4 regions of the Streptomyces sp. NPDC042638 genome follow, and region 1 is predicted to be linked to each of the others. Evidence: riboswitches for the same ligand, from Rfam matches in the RefSeq annotation. Region 1 holds a riboswitch; each other region holds the start of a gene.
What was found. Region 1 has a riboswitch for cobalamin ahead of AB0B40_RS34585 (CbtB-domain containing protein). Riboswitches for the same ligand answer to the same signal wherever they lie in the genome.

Region 1 (4,203 bases):
GACGGTGCTGGCGCAGAGCAGGACGCCGGGGTAGGCGCCCTTGGTCAGCGCGCCGCCGGGTCCGCGCAGTACGCTGCCGAGGGCTTCGCCGTCGGCGACGGCGCAGATGGCGGCGCTCGTACCCGCGACGGCGTCGGCGGGGTCGGCGGCGACGTAGGCGCCCGCCTCGGCGAGCGGTGCGGTCCGGTCCGCGCTACGGTTCCAGACCCGGACCGGTATGCCCTGGTCGAGAAGGCGTACGGCCAGCCCGGCGCCCATGGCGCCGAGGCCGAGTACGGCGACGGGGCCGTGGCTGGTCCGCGTCACGACGCCACCCCCTTCGTCTCCTTGATCACGTGGAACCGCATCGACTGCCTCTGGTCGACCCACTGGCGCAGCGGGGCCACCAGCTCGCGGTGCTCCTCGCTCTGCTGCCAGGCGAAGAAGTCCTCGGCCGTCCGCCATTCGCTGGTGATGACCCACTGACGGGAGTCGTCGGCGGGTGCTCCCAGCCGCTCGACGATGTGGCCGGGGGTGCCGGCCACGGACTTCCGGAGCTGTTCGTACAGATCCAGGAATCCCTGCTCGCCGCCCTCGATCACGCGGACCGCGAAGACGACGCTCAGCTTTTCGGCCGTCTGGCCCTGGTGGTTGGTGCCCATGTCTCCTCCTGAAGTGAGATCCGGTGGGACACGACTCCCACGGACTCATGTCGCCCGTACGGCTGCAACTCCGAATGGGGGAGGGGCCAGTGGCGACAAGGGTTGCGCCTGCCCGGATTGGTCATTTCGGGTGAGTCCCGGCCTGTGCCGCCGCCCTGGCGGCCGGACGCCGGCGGGGGTGCCCGGACGAGTCCGCGCGTCTGACCCGTTCGAGTGACGCGGCGGGCCTCGGGCCGGGGGACGGCGTGCTGGTGCTGTGCGGCTGCCCGAAGCTCCGGTCGGTCGTCTTCTTCCGCTGAGGGAGCGTGATGGCGCGGCGCGGGCTGATGAAATGATGACCGGCGACATAAGGCGACGGCGGTCCGAGGAAGCCGGTGTGAATCCGGCGCGGTCCCGCCACTGTGACCGGTGAGCGAGCTCCACCAGGCCACCGCCCCGACCGGGGTGGGAAGGCGGGACGAGCGGCGACCCGGGAGCCAGGAGACTCACGCGGTCGCCTCCTCACGGAACACCGGGGCGGATCTCCCCGGGAGGGGAGTGGTGCGGCGTGGCCGAGCGGCCGACGGAAGAGGGACCGGGCGGGGGCGTGCCGGGCGGTGGTCCGGCGCCGTGCCGGGTCGTCGTGTGCCGGGACTGCTGCTGTGGCAGCCCGAAGGTGACCGGGGTCGACCACGCCGCGCAGACCGCGCGGCTACGGGCGGCGGTGCCGGTGCGCGTATCCGAGTGCCTCGACGTGTGCGACCAGGCCAACGTCATCGTCGTACAGCCCTCCGCCGCGGGCCGGGCCGCCGGTGCGCGGCCCGTCTGGCTCGGGCTCGTCAACGACGCCGAGGCCACTGAGGACATCGTCACCTGGGTGCGGGCCGGCGGCCCGGGCGTGGCCTCCCGGCCCGACATCCTCGACCTGTACGCCTTCACGCCGCCGCGGCGCCGTGCGGAGCCCTGAGGCCCGTGCCGGCGAGGAGACCGACGGCCGCGGTCCGGCCGTCGGGGCGCCGGCCGTCGCCGGGAGCGTCGCGGGATGCCGACGGCGCCGACGGCGATGACGGCGATGAGGTGCCCACGGCGATGACGGCGATGACGTCGATGAGGCGCCGACGGCGATGACCGCGAAGGAGGCGGTCGGGCGGCTCTTCGGGACCGTGCACGCGGGGGGTGTCCGCCTCGAACGGCGCTGCTGTCGCGCCGTGTTCGGGACCGCCGGCCGGAAGGAGGGCGTGGGCCCCCCTTGCGGTGGACGGTCCGCGAGTTCCGCCGCCGGCGCGCGGACACCGGGACCGTCCGCCGCGAGAGGAAGATCACCGCGGGAGGACGCGGTCTTGGCCATGTGCCGGTCGCGCGGTACGGTCTGTCCGATATCGACGACGGCGAGACGGAAGCCGGTGAGAACCCGGCACGGTCGCGCCACTGTGTGCGAGGCGTCCCCTGGGCGCTTCGTGAGTCAGACCCGTGGCCGTCGTCCTGTGCACCACCGAGATGGGACGCGAACTCCCAGAGGAGGTCCTGCCATGGCGCAGACCGTCGCCCAGCCGACAGCCACCCCCGCCGTTCCCGCCAAGCTGCCGCTGAAGGCGATAGCTCCCTGGGCGGTGTTCTTCGGCGTCCTCATGCTGATCCTGCTCTACTTCGTCGGCGCCGAGCAGGGCGCCACCTCCGTGTTCAACGGCACGGACGTCCACGAGTGGGTCCACGACGCCCGCCATCTGCTCGGCTTCCCCTGCCACTGACGCGAGGGGAACCCGCTCCACCATGAACTCCGCAACCGTACGGAACCTCCTCGTGCGGGGCATGCTCGCCGGCCTCGCGGCCGGCGTGCTCGCCCTGATCGCGGCCTATCTCCTCGGCGAGCCGAGCGTGGACAAGGCGATCAGCTTCGAGGACGCCCACTCCCACGAACATGAGATGGAGGTCGTCTCCCGCTCCCTGCAGTCCACCGCCGGCCTCGCCACCGGCGTCCTGGTCTACGGGGTCGCCTTCGGCGGTGTCGCCGCGCTCGCCTTCTGCTTCGCGCTGGGCCGCGTCGGGCGGTTCGGCCCGCGCGCCACGGCGCTGCTGCTGTCGGGCTGCGCCCTTCTCGCCGTCTACGTCGTGCCGTTCCTGAAGTACCCGGCCAACCCGCCGTCGGTCGGCGAGCCCGACACCATCGGCAAGCGGACCACCCTGTACTTCCTGATGATGGTGCTCAGCGTCCTTCTCGCCGTCGCCGCCACACTTCTGGGCAAGTGGCTGGCGCCCGGCCTGGGCAACTGGTGGGCGACCGTGGTCGCGGTGGCCGCGTTCGCCGTCGTGATCGGGCTGGCGTACGAGTTCCTGCCGGCCGTCAACGAGGTGCCGCAGGACTTCCCGGCCACCCTGCTGTGGCGGTTCCGCCTGTCCGCGCTGGCCATTCAGGCCGTCCTGTGGGGCGGCTTCGCCCTGGCCTTCGGTGAACTGGCGGAGCGGCTGCTGAACCCCCGGCCGGCGACGGCCGCCGGGCGGGCGGTTCCGGCCGCGCGCTGACTCCTTCCACACGGCGGAGGGCCCTTCGGAACCATCCGGGGGCCCTTCCGCCGTTCTGCCGGACCGACGGCGACCGGTTCGCAGCGGACGCTAGGAGGTCTGCGCCTTGTCGTACAGGGCCTTGACCACGTCGCCGAAGTACGGCCCGAACATCCGGTTCGGCAGGAACGTGTAGCCGAAGCTGTTCACGGAGACCTGAAGGCCGGTGCCGGTCGCCTCGTTGAAGCCGGTGAACCACGGACCACCGCTGGACCCGCCCGTCATGTTGCAGCCGAGGCTGTGGTCCTGTGAGAACAGGAAGTCCTTGGAGCTGTCGCCGCTGCAGTAGATGAGCTTCGTGCCGTCGTACGGCGACGCGGCCGGGAAGCCGAAGGAGTACATCGGCTTGTTGTAGCCGCCGTTGAACTGGATGCCCTGCGCGCCGACGACCGAGGTGAGCGTCCTGCCGTTCAGGGGGGCCACGACCGCGGTTCCGACGTCGTAGTTGATGTCCTCGCTCGCCTCCCACTGCGGGGTCGTGAGCGTCTTGGCCGCGGTCCACTGGCCGTACGGCGCGTTGCCGTTGTCGTAGCCCGGCACGAAGACCCAGTTGGTGTGCCAGCTGCCCTGGTACTTCACGCAGTGCCCGGCCGTGATGACGGTGCTGGCGTTCTGGCTGGTGATGGCGTCGCCCGTGCAGGAGGCCGTGCGCCCCTGGAAGGTGAAGAACACCCGGCCCGAGGTGGTGACGACGGCTCCGCCGCCGGTCCAGGGGCCGCCCGCCTGCGGGAAGGAGGCGAGGGCGGGGGTGGCGGCGACGGTGCTCGCACTCCCGTGCGACGTCGGGGCCTTGAGGGTCAGGGCGGCACGTTCGGTCAGTTCCGGATCGAGGGGGGTGGCCTCGCGCATGCGCTCGGCGGTCCAGAAGGTGCGGGCCCTGTGCTGTTCCGTCGCCGACGCGGTGTGCACCGCGGCCGGAGTCTGGGCAGGTGCCGGGGCCGGGGCCGCGTCGGCGGCCCCGGCTTGGACGAGGCCGCCGGTGAACACGGCTCCGACGGTCAACAGGATGCCCACGGCGGTGCGA
Region 2 (4,203 bases), on a different contig from region 1:
GAAGAAGGAGGCGAAGACACCCCCGCGGTCGATGTCGCCGACCACGAGCACGGGCAGCCGCGCGCCCCGGGCGACGCCCATGTTGACGATGTCGGTCCGCCGCAGGTTGATCTCGGCCGGACTTCCCGCCCCCTCGCAGATCACCGCGTCATACGTGCCCCGCAACTCGGCCAGGCAGTCCAGCACCGTGCCGAGCAGCCGCTGCTGGCGCCCGCCGTGGTACCCGCGCGCGCTCAGCTCGCCCACCGGCTTGCCCAGCAGCACGACCTGGCTGCTCTGCTCGCCGCCGGGCTTGAGCAGCACCGGGTTCATCAGCGTGGTCGGCTCGATCCGGCAGGCCTGTGCCTGCATGGCCTGGGCGCGGCCGATCTCCGCGCCCTCCCGGGTGACGAACGAGTTGAGGGACATGTTCTGCGCCTTGAACGGCGCCACCTTCACGCCCTGGCGTACCAGCCAGCGGCAGATACCGGCCGTCACGACGCTCTTGCCGGCGTCGGAGGTGGTGCCGGCGACGAGGAGACCACCGTTCACTTCCCGCGTCCCTTCCACAGTGCGCGCGCGGCGACCGTGGCGCCGAGCGCGAGCAGGCCGACGCGGCGGGAGAGCCGTACGGCCCGGTCGATGTCGGCGGCCCGGACGGGCCGTCCGGTGGCGCCGTTGAGCACGGGGCGGTGTTCGACCCGCCCGCCGTAGGAGAGCGTCCCGCCCAGCCGGACGCCGAGGGCACCGGCGAAGGACGCCTCCACCGGACCGGCGTTGGGGCTCGGGTGCCTGTGCGCGTCGGCCCTCCAGGCGCGCAGGGCGCCCCGGGGGTCGGGTCCGGCCGCGGCGGCGAGTACGGCGGTCAGCCGGGCCCCCGGCCAGCCGGCGACGTCGTCGAGGCGGGCGGAGGCCCAGCCGTAGCGGCGGTGGCGGGGTGACTTGTGGCCCACCATGGCGTCCAGGGTGTTGACCGCACGGAACCCGAGGAGCCCCGGCACCCCGGCCACGGCGCCCCAGACCAGGGCGCCGACGACGGCGTCGGAGGTGTTCTCGGCGACCGACTCGACCACGGCCCGGGCGATGCCGTCGGCGTCCAGCGTCTGAGGGTCCCGGCCGCACAGATGGGGCAGCCGGGCCCGGGCCGCCTCGATGTCGCCGGCCTCCAGGGCGCGGCCGACGGTGCGGGCCTCCCGGGCCAGCGAGGTGCCGCCGACGACGGCCCAGGTGGCGACGGCGGTCAGCGCGAGGGATGCGGCGGGGGAGGGGCGTACGGCGCGTACGGCCAGCGCGCCGAGCGCGGCGGCGCCGCCGGCGCACACGGTGGTGTGCAGGGCGCCCCAGCCGCGGTGGTCGTGCCACAGGGCGCCTTCCACGGCTCCGGCCGCCCGGCCGAAGGCGGCGACCGGGTGCCCGCGGCGCGGATCGCCGAGGAGCAGGTCGCCGAGGACGCCGGCGGCGGCACCGTACGCGTACGTGCGATCGGCACCCACCGGCTCAGCCGGCCGTGGGCACAGGAGCGGTCCTGGAAGGGGTCCTTGGGCAGCCGGGCATGGCGATCTGTGTCCTCACTCAGGGTGTCCGCGCCCTGGTTCGACGTGAATCGGCGGTGAGAGTTCCTGGCTCCCGGGGGTTCTTCCCCGGTGACAGTGGCGGGACCGCGCCGGAATCGCACCGGCTTCCTCTCCTGCCGCCGTACATGGCCTGGGCAGTCCACCACGCGCCCGGAACGGCCGTCAACCTGCCGTTGACCTGCGTGGGGAGAGTGTGCCGATCCCCACATCCCGGGGCGTGCGGGCATGCCTGAGGCTCCCCTCCGTAACGGGCCGGAGGGGAGCCTCGGGGGTGCTCGGGCAGGGCGTGGCCCGCTGGGCGTGGGCGGTCCGGGTCACGCCCTGGGGGCGGGCCGGTCCGGGTCAGGCCCTGGGGGGTGGGTCAGGCCTTGGCCACGATCAGGTAGATGCCGTAGGCCACGGCCGCCGCGCAGGCCGCGAAGCAGACGTAGGCGCCGGTGACGGCGAGGCCGGCGGAGCCGCCCTGGGCCGTGGCCCTCTCGCGCCGGGCCAGACCGTTGACACCGAGGGTGAACAGGGCCACCAGGCCCACCGTGAACACGAGGCTGACGCCGAAGACGGAGCCGATGGCCGCCCAGTCGATCTTCATGGGGTTGCTTCCTTCAGTAACCGGGTGCTCGGGGTCAGACCGTGGCGGCCGGCGGGGTGGCGGGAGCCGGCTCGGCGGCCGGGGCGGGGATCGTGGCCGTCAGGTCCTCGGTTACCGTGCCCGCGGGCGGCGGGATGACGGCGGCGATGGCGGTGGTGACCACACCGGCCGGTTCCGTGGTCTCGGCGACGACGCTGGTGTGGTCCACGACCTCGCGGCGGGAGATCTTCCAGATCGTGGCGCTCGCGGCGACCAGGAGGACGGCGACCACGGCGGTACCCCAGTCGCCCAGGCCGGTGACGGACTCGGCGCCCGCGCCGACCAGCGCGGCGGCCGGGAGGGTGAGCACCCAGGCGACGATCATGCGGGTCGCGGTGGACCAGCGGACCACACCGCCCTTGCGGCCGAGGCCCGCGCCCATCACCGAGCCGGAGACGACATGGGTGGTGGAGAGGGAGAAACCGAGGTGGGAGGAGGCCAGGATGGCGGTCGCGGCGCTCGTCTGGGCGGCGAAGCCCTGGCGCGGCTCCAGGTCGGTCAGGCCTGTGCCCATGGTGCGGATGATGCGCCAGCCGCCGATGTAGGTGCCGAGCGCGATGGCCAGGCCCGCGGAGAGGATCACCCAGGTGGGAGGGTTCGAGCCGGGGGCGATCGCGCCGCCCGCGATCAGGGCGAGGGTGATGATGCCCATCGTCTTCTGGGCGTCGTTGGTGCCGTGCGCGAGCGAGACCAGGCCGGCGGAGGCGATCTGGCCGGCGCGGTAGCCCTTGCGGGTGGCGTCGCCCTCGGCCTTGTCGCCGATGCCGTAGGAGAAGCGGGTGGCCAGCATCGAGGCGAGGCCCGCCACGAGCGGCGCGGCCACCGCCGGCAGCAGCACCTTGGTGACCAGGACCTCACCGTGCACGGCGCCGAAGCCGGCGGAGGCGACGGTGGCGCCGACCAGGCCGCCCATCAGGGCGTGCGAGGAACTGGAGGGAAGGCCCACCAGCCAGGTCAGCAGGTTCCAGAGGATCGCGCCGACCAGGGCGGCGAAGATGACCTCGGGACGGATGCCGGTCTCGTCGACGAGACCCTTGGAGATCGTGTTCGCGACCTCCACGGAGAGGAAGGCGCCCACAAGATTGAGTACGGCGGACATGGCCACCGCGATCTTGGGCTTCAGGGCGCCTGTGGAGATGGTGGTGGCCATCGCATTCGCGGTGTCGTGGAAACCGTTCGTGAAATCAAACGCGAGAGCGGTTACCACCACAATCGCGAGGATCAGCGAGAAGCTTTCCATTTACCCAGGCAATCGTTCGAGGTCGTTGGCGCGATGACCGTAGGCAACCTGGGTGAACGGAAGATGAACTGAGGCGGGCGTAGTGGTGTCTCTGACGCGGGGTCCGGGTTCCGTTTCGCTCCGTCGGGCCAGACGCCCCTTGGCTACCGGCCCCGCGCGAAGATCCGCAGCCGGCTCAACGACCCGTTGAAGAGATTCTGGTCACCCGGCAGCGCGCCCCGGGTGTCGTACTGCCAGAACGTCCAGTACCGCCAGCCGCCGGGCAGCGCTCCCGGCCGCGAGGTGCCGTGCCGGGCGATCCACAGCGGGTGGCTCTGAGAGAACGCTCGGCTGTTGCCGGTGCACAGCTTCCACCACTGGGTCGTGGTGTAGATCACCGGACGGCGGCCGGTCTCCCGCTTGATCTCGTCGCTGAACGACCGGATCCACCCCACCATCCGCGCCTTGCCCAGCCCGTAGCACTTTCGCGAGGTGTTGTACGGGTTGTACTCGATGTCGAGCGCGGGCGGCAGCGTCCAGCCGTCCGCCCGCCAGCCGCCGCCGTGCCGTACGAAGTACGCGGCCTGCTTGGCGCCGGAGGACCGGTCCGGGAGGGCGAAGTGGTACGCGCCCCGGAGCAGTCCGGCGTTGCGTGCGCCGGTGTACTGCCCGGAGAAATAGGGGTTGCGGTAGTTCGTGGACTCGGTCGCCTTGATGTAGACGAACCGCGCACCGTTCGCCCGGGCGGCGGTCCAGTTCACGCGCTTCTGGTGGGAGGAGACGTCATGCCCCTTGGGTGCCTT
Region 3 (4,203 bases), on a different contig from region 1:
GGCGGTAGATCGCCGCTCCGTCCTTCTCGTAGACGTGGGTGGTCACGGTGTCTTCTCGTTGCTCTCGGTCGGCTTGCGGCTCATGAAGTGATCGCCGCCAGGGCGGCGCGTATCTGGGAAGGGTCTGCTGCGAAGGCGGTTCGCGGTCGCGGGCCGGCCGGGGCGGCGGACAGGCGGTAACCGCCATCCGGTGCCGCGACCACCTCGACATGGTCGGTGCGTGGGTGCCCGCACCGCCGGTCACAGCCGGACCAGTACAGGGGCAGGCCCGGATCGCCGGCGGCATCGAGCGCTCGGGCCGCGTCCGCCCGTACGTCGGCGTGCGCCTCGGCGCACCCGGGCCGGCCGATACAGGCACCCACGTGGAGCCAGGGGGAGGCGCGGTCGGTGACCAGACCGGCCGCGCCGAGACGGGCGAGCGCCTCGGCCGCCCCTCCCGTGGCCATGCCTGCCGTGGGCAGGACCACGCCTCGCCAGGGCGTCAGCCGGAGCTCGCTGCCGGCGACGTCCGTCAGCTCCTCCCACTGGTGGGCCGAGAGGCGTCCCAGCGGGACGTGGACCGACAGAGCGCCCTCGACGGCTCCCGGGGGAGGCCCGTCGGCGACGCCGGCCGGCTCGGGGTGGTCCTCGTGGCCGATCCCCCCGCAGTCCAGGCGGTCACGGACCAGGCGGCCCATCTCCTCCCGGGACACACCGAGTTCGGACACCCGCCAGGCGCGCTTCCCGTGGGACCGGGCCGCTTCCAGGAACGCCTCGGCAGCCGCCAGCGCGGCCCGGGGCGCGTCCTCGGCGGACACCCGCACCGAGCCCGGAGCCAGCCACGCGCCGCCGTCCGCGAGCGCCCTGACCGTGACATCGGCGCCGAGACCGGACATGTCACCACGCCCGTCGTCCACAGCGAACAGAAAACGGCCGGAAAGGCCCTCCGCGGCCCGGCTCGCGCACAGGGAGGTGTCCAAGGCCGTCAACCAGGGCCGTACGTCCCGGAACCCGCCGCCGTCGAGACCGGACAGGGGCGAAGCGACGACGTTGCGCACCCGCTCGTGCTCCCGGGAGGGAAGCAGGCCGGCCGCGTCCAGCAGCTCCGCCAGCGCCGCGCCACACCCCTGCGGCAGCCCGCGCAACTGCACGTTGCCGCGTGAGGTCAGGTGCAGGTCGCCGTCGCCCAGCCGCCGGGCCGCGACGGCGAGCGCCCGTGCCTGACCGGTGGACAGCACGCCCCCGGGAAGCCGGATACGGGCCAGCGCCCCGTCGTCCGCCGCGTGCAGGCGCAGTGTCCCAGGGCAGGCGTCACCGCGGTCCCGTGCGGCCGGTGTGGCCTGGGACGACGGAGGAGGAGCTGCCGCGGACATGGCCGTGAGCATACCTACGATCACTCCGACTGTATGTCCCGCGCTCCCTTCGGTGGCCCTTACTATGCTCCCCAGTGGATCACCTGGTCCACGAACCGCCACGACGGCGAAAAGGGGAGGAAGCCGGTGCGATTCCGGCGCGGTCCCGCCACTGTGAACCCGCCCACGGCGGACGGGTGAGTCAGGAACTCCCTTCCCCCGCACCCCGGCTTCGTCCGAGGGGGAGATCCATCCCACACCGCCCGGGGCGCGGACCCCGAGGAAGGCCAGGCATCGCATGCCCACTTCGTCCGGGGAGCGTGCTCCGCACGCCCGCGAGATCCTGCTCCTGTCGACGTCCGACACCGACCTGCTCAGTGCCCGCGCCGCCGGCGGCCCGGTCTCCTACCGTTTCGCCAACCCCGCCCGGCTCCCCCTGGACGACCTCCCGGCCCTCCTCGACGGCGTCGAGCTCGTGGTCGTACGCCTCCTCGGTGGCATCCGCGCCTGGCAGGACGGCCTCGACCTGCTGCTCGCCGACGGGCGTCCGGTGGTCGTCCTCAGCGGTGAGCAGGCCCCCGACGCCCAGTTGATGGCCGCGTCCACCGTGCCCGTCGGCCTCGCCGCCGAGGCCCACGCCTACCTCGCCCACGGCGGCCCCGCCAACCTGGAACAGCTCGCCCGGTTCCTGTCGGACACGGTCCTGCTCACCGGCCACGGCTTCGACGCGCCCGCGCCCGCGCCCACCTGGGGCCCCCTGGAGCGCGCGGCCCGGCCCGCGGACGGCCCGACCGTCGCCGTGCTCTACTACCGCGCCCACCACATGAGCGGCAACACCGCCTTCGTGCACGCCCTGTGCGACGCCGTCGAGGACGCGGGCGCCAGGCCGCTGCCCCTGTACGTCGCCTCCCTGCGCGCTCCCGAGCCGGAGCTGATCGACACCCTGCGCACCGCCGACGTGATCGTCACCACGGTGCTCGCGGCCGGCGGCACCAAGCCCGCCGAGGCATCGGCCGGCGGTGACGACGAGTCCTGGGACGCGGGTGCGCTGACCGCCCTCGACGTGCCCATCCTCCAGGCCCTGTGCCTGACCGGTTCCCGCACCGCCTGGCAGGAGAACGACGAGGGCGTCTCCCCGCTGGACGCGGCCAGCCAGATCGCCGTCCCCGAGTTCGACGGCCGCCTGATCACGGTCCCGTTCTCCTTCAAGGAGATCGACGCCGACGGCCTGCCCGCCTACGTCGCCGACCCCGAGCGCGCGGCCCGCGTCGCCGGTATCGCCGTACGCCACGCCCGGCTCCGCCACATCCCGCCCGCCGACAAGCGCCTCGCCCTCGTGCTGTCCGCCTACCCCACCAAGCACTCCCGCATCGGCAACGCGGTGGGCCTCGACACCCCGGCCAGCGCCGTCGCCCTGCTGCGCCGACTGCGCGAGGAGGGCTACGACTTCGGCGACGCCGACATCCCCGGACTGGTCTCCGGTGACGGCGACGAGCTGATCCGCGCGCTCATCGAGGCGGGCGGCCACGACCAGGACTGGCTCACCGAGGAACAGCTGGCCCGCAACCCGGTCCGCATCCCGGCCGCCGACTACCGCCGCTGGTTCGCCACCCTCCCCGAGGAGCTGCGCACGGCGGTCGAGGAGCACTGGGGCCCGGCGCCGGGGGAGATGTTCGTCGACCGCAGCCGCAACCAGGAGGGCGACATCGTCCTGGCGGCCCTGCGCTTCGGCAACCTGCTCGTCCTCATCCAGCCCCCGCGCGGCTTCGGCGAGAACCCGATCGCCATCTACCACGACCCGGACCTGCCGCCCTCCCACCACTACCTGGCCGCCTACCGCTGGATCGCCGCCCCGGTCTCCGACGGCGGCTTCGGCGCCGACGCGATGATCCACCTCGGCAAGCACGGCAACCTGGAGTGGCTGCCCGGCAAGAACGCCGGCCTGTCCGCCGCCTGCGGCCCCGACGCCGCCCTCGGCGACCTCCCGCTGGTCTACCCCTTCCTGGTCAACGACCCCGGCGAGGGCACCCAGGCCAAGCGCCGCGTGCACGCCACCCTCGTCGACCACCTCGTCCCGCCCATGGCCCGCGCGGACTCCTACGGCGACATCGCGCGCCTGGAGCAACTCCTGGACGAGTACGCCCAGATCTCCTCCATGGACCCGGCCAAGCTGCCCGCCATCCGCGCCCAGATCTGGACCCTCATCCAGGCCGCCCGCCTCGACCACGACCTCGGGCTGGACGACCGCCCCGACGACGACGGCTTCGACGACTTCCTCCTCCACGTCGACGGCTGGCTCTGCGAGGTCAAGGACGCCCAGATCCGCGACGGCCTGCACGTCCTCGGCAACCCGCCCGCCGGCGCCGACCGCGTCAACCTGGTCCTCGCCATCCTCCGCGCCCGCCAGATCTGGGGCGGCGCCCAGGCGCTGCCCGGCCTGCGCGAGGCCCTCGGCCTGGACGAGTCGGCCGCGACCCGCACGACCGCCGACGAGGCGGAGGAGAGGGCCCGCGCTCTGGTGCAGGCGATGGAGGACGCGGGCTGGGACCCCGCCGCCGTACCCGCCGGGCACGGCGAACAGGTCGCCGCCATCCTGGAGTTCGCCGCCCGCGAGGTCGTCCCCCGCCTCGCCGCGACCACCGCCGAGATCGACCACGCCGTCCACGCCCTGGCCGGCGGCTTCGTCCCGGCGGGACCCTCCGGCTCCCCGCTCCGCGGCCTGGTCAACGTGCTGCCGACCGGCCGCAACTTCTACTCCGTCGACCCCAAGGCCGTCCCCTCCCGGCTCGCCTGGGAGACCGGCCAGGCCCTCGCCGACTCCCTCCTGGAGCGCTACCGCACCGACAACGGCGACTGGCCCACCTCCGTCGGC
Region 4 (4,203 bases), on a different contig from region 1:
CCCATCGATGACAAATGGCAGACGATCCAGTGGATCGGCCCTCCGGTGGACGCCGGCGGCGGCATCGACGAGGGGCCCAACCCTGACGGGCGGGGTCGCTCACGCGATTTCCAGAACGGAACGATCGAGTGGTCGCCGCAGACCGGCGCGCACGAGGTGCACGGTGCGATCCGGGTGCACTACGCGCAGTTCGGCGGGCCCGAGAGCTTCCTCGGTTACCCGGTCACGGATGAGACCGGCACGCCGGACGGCATCGGGCGCTTCAATCACTTCGAGAACGGGTCGATCTACTGGGCCCCGGACACCGGCGCACACGAGGTGCACGGGGCCATCCGTGACTACTGGGCACAGCACGGGTGGGAGCGCAGCAAGTTCGGCTATCCGATCACGGACGAGGGCGGATCGCCTGAACGCCGGTCCAGCAGGTTCCAGGGAGGGATCCTCGACTGGACGCCGTCCGGTGGTGTGCGTGAGGCGTTCGATCTCTGAGCCGGCGTCTCCTGCCGCATGCGCGACTCGACCAGCTCAGGACCGACATCAACAGCGGTCACGACATGCTTCGTACGGCCGATCCGTAGGACACGGCACGCGAACTACCCGAACGGCGCGGGTCATCCGCGGGGGCGGAACTGAGGGCCGTAGGTCTCCTTGGCGCCGGTGACGGGCATCTCCATCAGCTCCACGGCGGGAGTCTCCAGTCTGCGCATACGACGTACAGCCGTCCTGAGACTGTGGGGGTCGCCTTCGCCCCACGCCGTGTCGAGCGCTTCCAGAACCGCGGTGTAGGTGGTGTCGAAGTCGTCCAGGAGCCGCCGGGCCACGGCGGGCGGCCGGTCCCAGCCGCCCGCCGGGACCATGGCCATGGGCCGTGTGTCGGGGAAGGGGACGGGCGTTCCGGTGAACCGCCACTTGCCGCCGGTCTCACGCAGTTGTCGGCCGTGGTAGATCTCGGCGAAGGCGTAGTAGTGCGCCATGTGGCCGTCGCCCATGCCGTCGGCCGGGGAGACGGAGGTGCCTTCCCCCTGGTCCTTGACGATCTCGATCGAGCGCTCGATGTCCTCAAGGGTCCTGGCCGGTCTGAGTGTGTCCTCGCCGATGCGTTCGTGCATCTGCCGGTCGGCGGACAGGTCGGGTGCCACCACCCGGAACGCCTTGAGCAGTTCGTCGTAGAAGTGGCCGATGCTGAGGGGGTCACGCGTGCTGCCGGTCAAGGGTGCCGCGGGCGCCTCGATGGCCATCATCACGTCCCGCACGAGTGTCTTGGTCAAGCCCGACAGGTACACGTTGACCCCTGGATGCACCCCGCCCGGCAACGGACCCGGGTAGACCGGTGCCGACTCCTTGATCCGCGGCCGGCCTCCCAGCCCCGCCAGCAGATTGCAGACGATGCCGAGGTGGTACATCTCGTCGGATACGATGCGCCGGATCAGCCGGGCGGCATCGCACTTGCGGTTCCTGATGGACCACCAGCCGCACAGATAGGGCGGGATGGTGGAGAACTCGATTTCCACGGCCACCTGGAGGGCCGATCTGAGCCAGTCGACGCCGCGGTTCTTCTCCGGGACGGCGACCAGGCGGGCAACGGTCCCGTGTTGCGGTCGGGCGTACCGTTCGGGGTCCGAATGTCCGGGGCTGTGGGTGCAAGCGGCCACCGAGACCGGTGGGCCCGCTGCCAGCGCAGCCGATGCCAAGAGGCTGCGACGCCGAACAGGAACACCGGCCGCCTTCTCGGGAGATCCGTTCCTCTTCGCCACCGCCGCCTCCGCACCCGCCGGTGATCCCGGCATTGCCCTCGAACCAGGTGCGCGAAGCTAGCAGCCTCGCCCGGTCTCTCCGTGGTGCCTGCGGTGTGCGACGCGCCTCACCAGGCCATCGGCCCAGCACTGGGAACCAGGCGGGCATCGGCCACGACTACGTACGGATCGAGGTGACCGGAGTTCGGGGGACGGCTCCCGTTTCGGACCTGCCCTGCGGGGTGGGAACACGGTGACATCGCTCAGGCCGGTCGCGGTCGCCACGTGCGACATACGGGCAGGGGACCTGTCTGCCGCGCGGCGCACGGCCGCTGTGATCTTGGATACCTGCGTGGCGGCGCAGCTGTGCAGGTCTCAGCGACAACCCGTACGGTGGGCAGGCCGTGGTGTTCGGGAAGACCGGTGACAGCCCTTCGCGGGGTTCAGACCGGAGCGGCCCTCGCCACTGTGATCGGGGAGTATCCGTCCCAGTTGTGCACGGTCACTGTCCGCCGCCCGGCGGACGGGAAGGCCGGGACGGACACGCACGCACCGTAAGCCAGGAGACCGGCCACGGCACTTCACGAGGTGATCCACGAGGTGCTGGAGCGTGACCGTATGACCCTGCCCACCGAGTCCGCACACTTCCGCTGGAGGCGCGAGGACACCGTCCGTACCGCCGGGCTGCTGGCGGTGATCGCCGCGCTGCACGTCGTGGCGTTCGGCATCCTGTTCCTGCTGGTCGTGCCGGGGCACTACGAGGTCGGTTCCAAGGCGTTCGGCATCGGCCTCGGGGTGACCGCGTACACGCTGGGCATGCGGCACGCGTTCGACGCCGATCACATCGCGGCGATCGACAACACCACCCGCAAGCTGATGGCCGACGGCAAGCGGCCGGTGTCGGTCGGCTTCTGGTTCGCGCTCGGTCACTCCAGCGTGGTGGTCGCCATGGCGGCCCTGGTCGCGGGAGGCGCACAGCTCGCCGGCACGCTGCTGAACGACGACTCCCGCACCCACCAGACGCTCGGTGTCGTCGGCACGACTGTCTCCGGGACCTTCCTCTACCTCATCGCGGCACTCAACCTCGTGGCGCTCGCCGGCATTCTGCGGGTCTTCAGGGCGATGCGGTCGGGTACGTACGACGAGGCCGCTCTGGAACGGCACCTGGACTCCCGCGGGTTCATGAGCCGTGTCCTGGGCCGCTTCACCAGGTCGATCACCCGGCCCGGACAGATGTTCCCGCTGGGCTTCCTGTTCGGTCTCGGCTTCGACACCGCGACCGAGGTCACCCTGATGGTGATGGCGGGCAGCGGTGCCGCGGCCGGGCTGCCGTGGTACGCGATCCTGTGCCTGCCGCTGTTGTTCGCCGCGGGGATGAGCCTGTTCGACACGCTCGACGGCACCTTCATGAACTTCGCCTACCAGTGGGCGTTCTCCAACCCGGTGCGCAAGGTCTTCTACAACCTCACCATCACCGGCCTGTCCATCGCCGTCGCCTTCCTGATCGGCACCATCGAACTGGTCGGGGTGCTGCATGAGAAGCTCGATCTGCGCGACGCGGTGACCGGCTGGATCTCCGGGCTGGACCTGGACAACGTGGGCTACATCATCGTCGGCCTGTTCGTGGTCGTGTGGGCGGCGGCGCTCGCGTACTGGCGGCTGGCCAGGGTGGAGCAGAGGTGGGGCGCCCGTCTGGGCGAGGGGGGCTGACCCCCGACAGGTCGAGGAGGTCCCTCGGTCGCATGGCAGCATCGGGGCGTGAGTGCGTCCCCGGCGGTACGGAGCCTGCGCGCGGCGGTGTTCGCCGCGCTGTGCGTGCTGCTCGCCGCCGGGGGACACACGCTGGCGACCGGTATGACACCTCCCGTGCACGCGCAGGTCACCGGACTCGTGCCGGTCTTCGCGGCCGGGTATCTGCTGGGCGGCCGGGAGCGGTCGCTCGCGGCCATCGGCGGCGGGACGCTCACCGCCCAGGGCGGACTGCACCTCGTGTTCGGCGCCGCAGGGCCGCACACCACGATGGTCATGCACGGCATGCGCATGGCCTCCACCCACGCCCTGACCCCGCACGCCACCGCCGCTCATGCCGGTGCGGCACTCGTGCTGAGCTGGTGGTTGCGGCGCGGGGAGGCCGCGCTGTGGTCGCTGCTGCGCCGAACCGCCGTGCTGGTTCCGGGCCTGACGGCCTGGTGGCGGGTGAGCGGCGGGTGCCCGTTCGTGCCGGACGACGGGAATTGTCGGACAGGCCCTCGCGGCGGGGAACCGTGGCGGGTGCGGCGTGTCCTCCTGCGGCACGCGGTCCAGCGGCGCGGTCCGCCGCCGGGGACCTGGTATCCGATCTGACCCCCGCACACTCCTTTCAGCCACGGAGACCGACCACCCATGTCCCGAGCAGTACGCACCACTCTGCGCCGCGCCGGCACCGTCACGGCCCTGTCCGCCTTCGGGGTCCTGGCCGCCGCGGGCATCG

Region 2: another riboswitch for cobalamin. It lies ahead of AB0B40_RS02915 (cobalamin biosynthesis protein); the one in region 1 lies ahead of AB0B40_RS34585 (CbtB-domain containing protein).
Region 3: another riboswitch for cobalamin. It lies ahead of cobN (cobaltochelatase subunit CobN); the one in region 1 lies ahead of AB0B40_RS34585 (CbtB-domain containing protein).
Region 4: another riboswitch for cobalamin. It lies ahead of AB0B40_RS10925 (HoxN/HupN/NixA family nickel/cobalt transporter); the one in region 1 lies ahead of AB0B40_RS34585 (CbtB-domain containing protein).

The regions. Positions count from the first base shown of each region.
Region 1 covers NZ_JBEZBT010000073.1:1,244-5,446, forward strand. Annotated here, with positions in the region: gene AB0B40_RS34565 (NAD(P)-dependent oxidoreductase) at 1-306, opposite strand, end outside; gene AB0B40_RS34570 (antibiotic biosynthesis monooxygenase family protein) at 303-641, opposite strand; cobalamin riboswitch at 1,006-1,128, shown strand; gene AB0B40_RS34575 ((2Fe-2S) ferredoxin domain-containing protein) at 1,228-1,587, shown strand; partial or broken gene AB0B40_RS34580 (enoyl-CoA hydratase) at 1,736-1,861, shown strand; cobalamin riboswitch at 1,970-2,113, shown strand; gene AB0B40_RS34585 (CbtB-domain containing protein) at 2,150-2,368, shown strand; gene AB0B40_RS34590 (CbtA family protein) at 2,391-3,140, shown strand; gene AB0B40_RS34595 (peptidase) at 3,231-4,203, opposite strand, start outside.
Region 2 covers NZ_JBEZBT010000002.1:284,629-288,831, forward strand. Annotated here, with positions in the region: gene AB0B40_RS02910 (cobyric acid synthase) at 1-531, opposite strand, end outside; gene AB0B40_RS02915 (cobalamin biosynthesis protein) at 528-1,472, opposite strand; cobalamin riboswitch at 1,570-1,712, opposite strand; gene AB0B40_RS02920 (hypothetical protein) at 1,915-2,142, opposite strand; gene AB0B40_RS02925 (inorganic phosphate transporter) at 2,177-3,421, opposite strand; gene AB0B40_RS02930 (lysozyme) at 3,565-4,203, opposite strand, start outside.
Region 3 covers NZ_JBEZBT010000020.1:122,403-126,605, forward strand. Annotated here, with positions in the region: gene AB0B40_RS18700 (precorrin-8X methylmutase) at 1-46, opposite strand, end outside; gene AB0B40_RS18705 (cobalamin biosynthesis protein CobG) at 81-1,352, opposite strand; cobalamin riboswitch at 1,411-1,567, shown strand; gene cobN (cobaltochelatase subunit CobN) at 1,630-4,203, shown strand, end outside.
Region 4 covers NZ_JBEZBT010000009.1:135,524-139,726, reverse strand. Annotated here, with positions in the region: gene AB0B40_RS10935 (hypothetical protein) at 1-489, shown strand, start outside; gene AB0B40_RS10930 (ferritin-like protein) at 612-1,511, opposite strand; cobalamin riboswitch at 2,122-2,324, shown strand; gene AB0B40_RS10925 (HoxN/HupN/NixA family nickel/cobalt transporter) at 2,352-3,443, shown strand; gene AB0B40_RS10920 (hypothetical protein) at 3,492-4,076, shown strand; gene AB0B40_RS10915 (YcnI family protein) at 4,116-4,203, shown strand, end outside.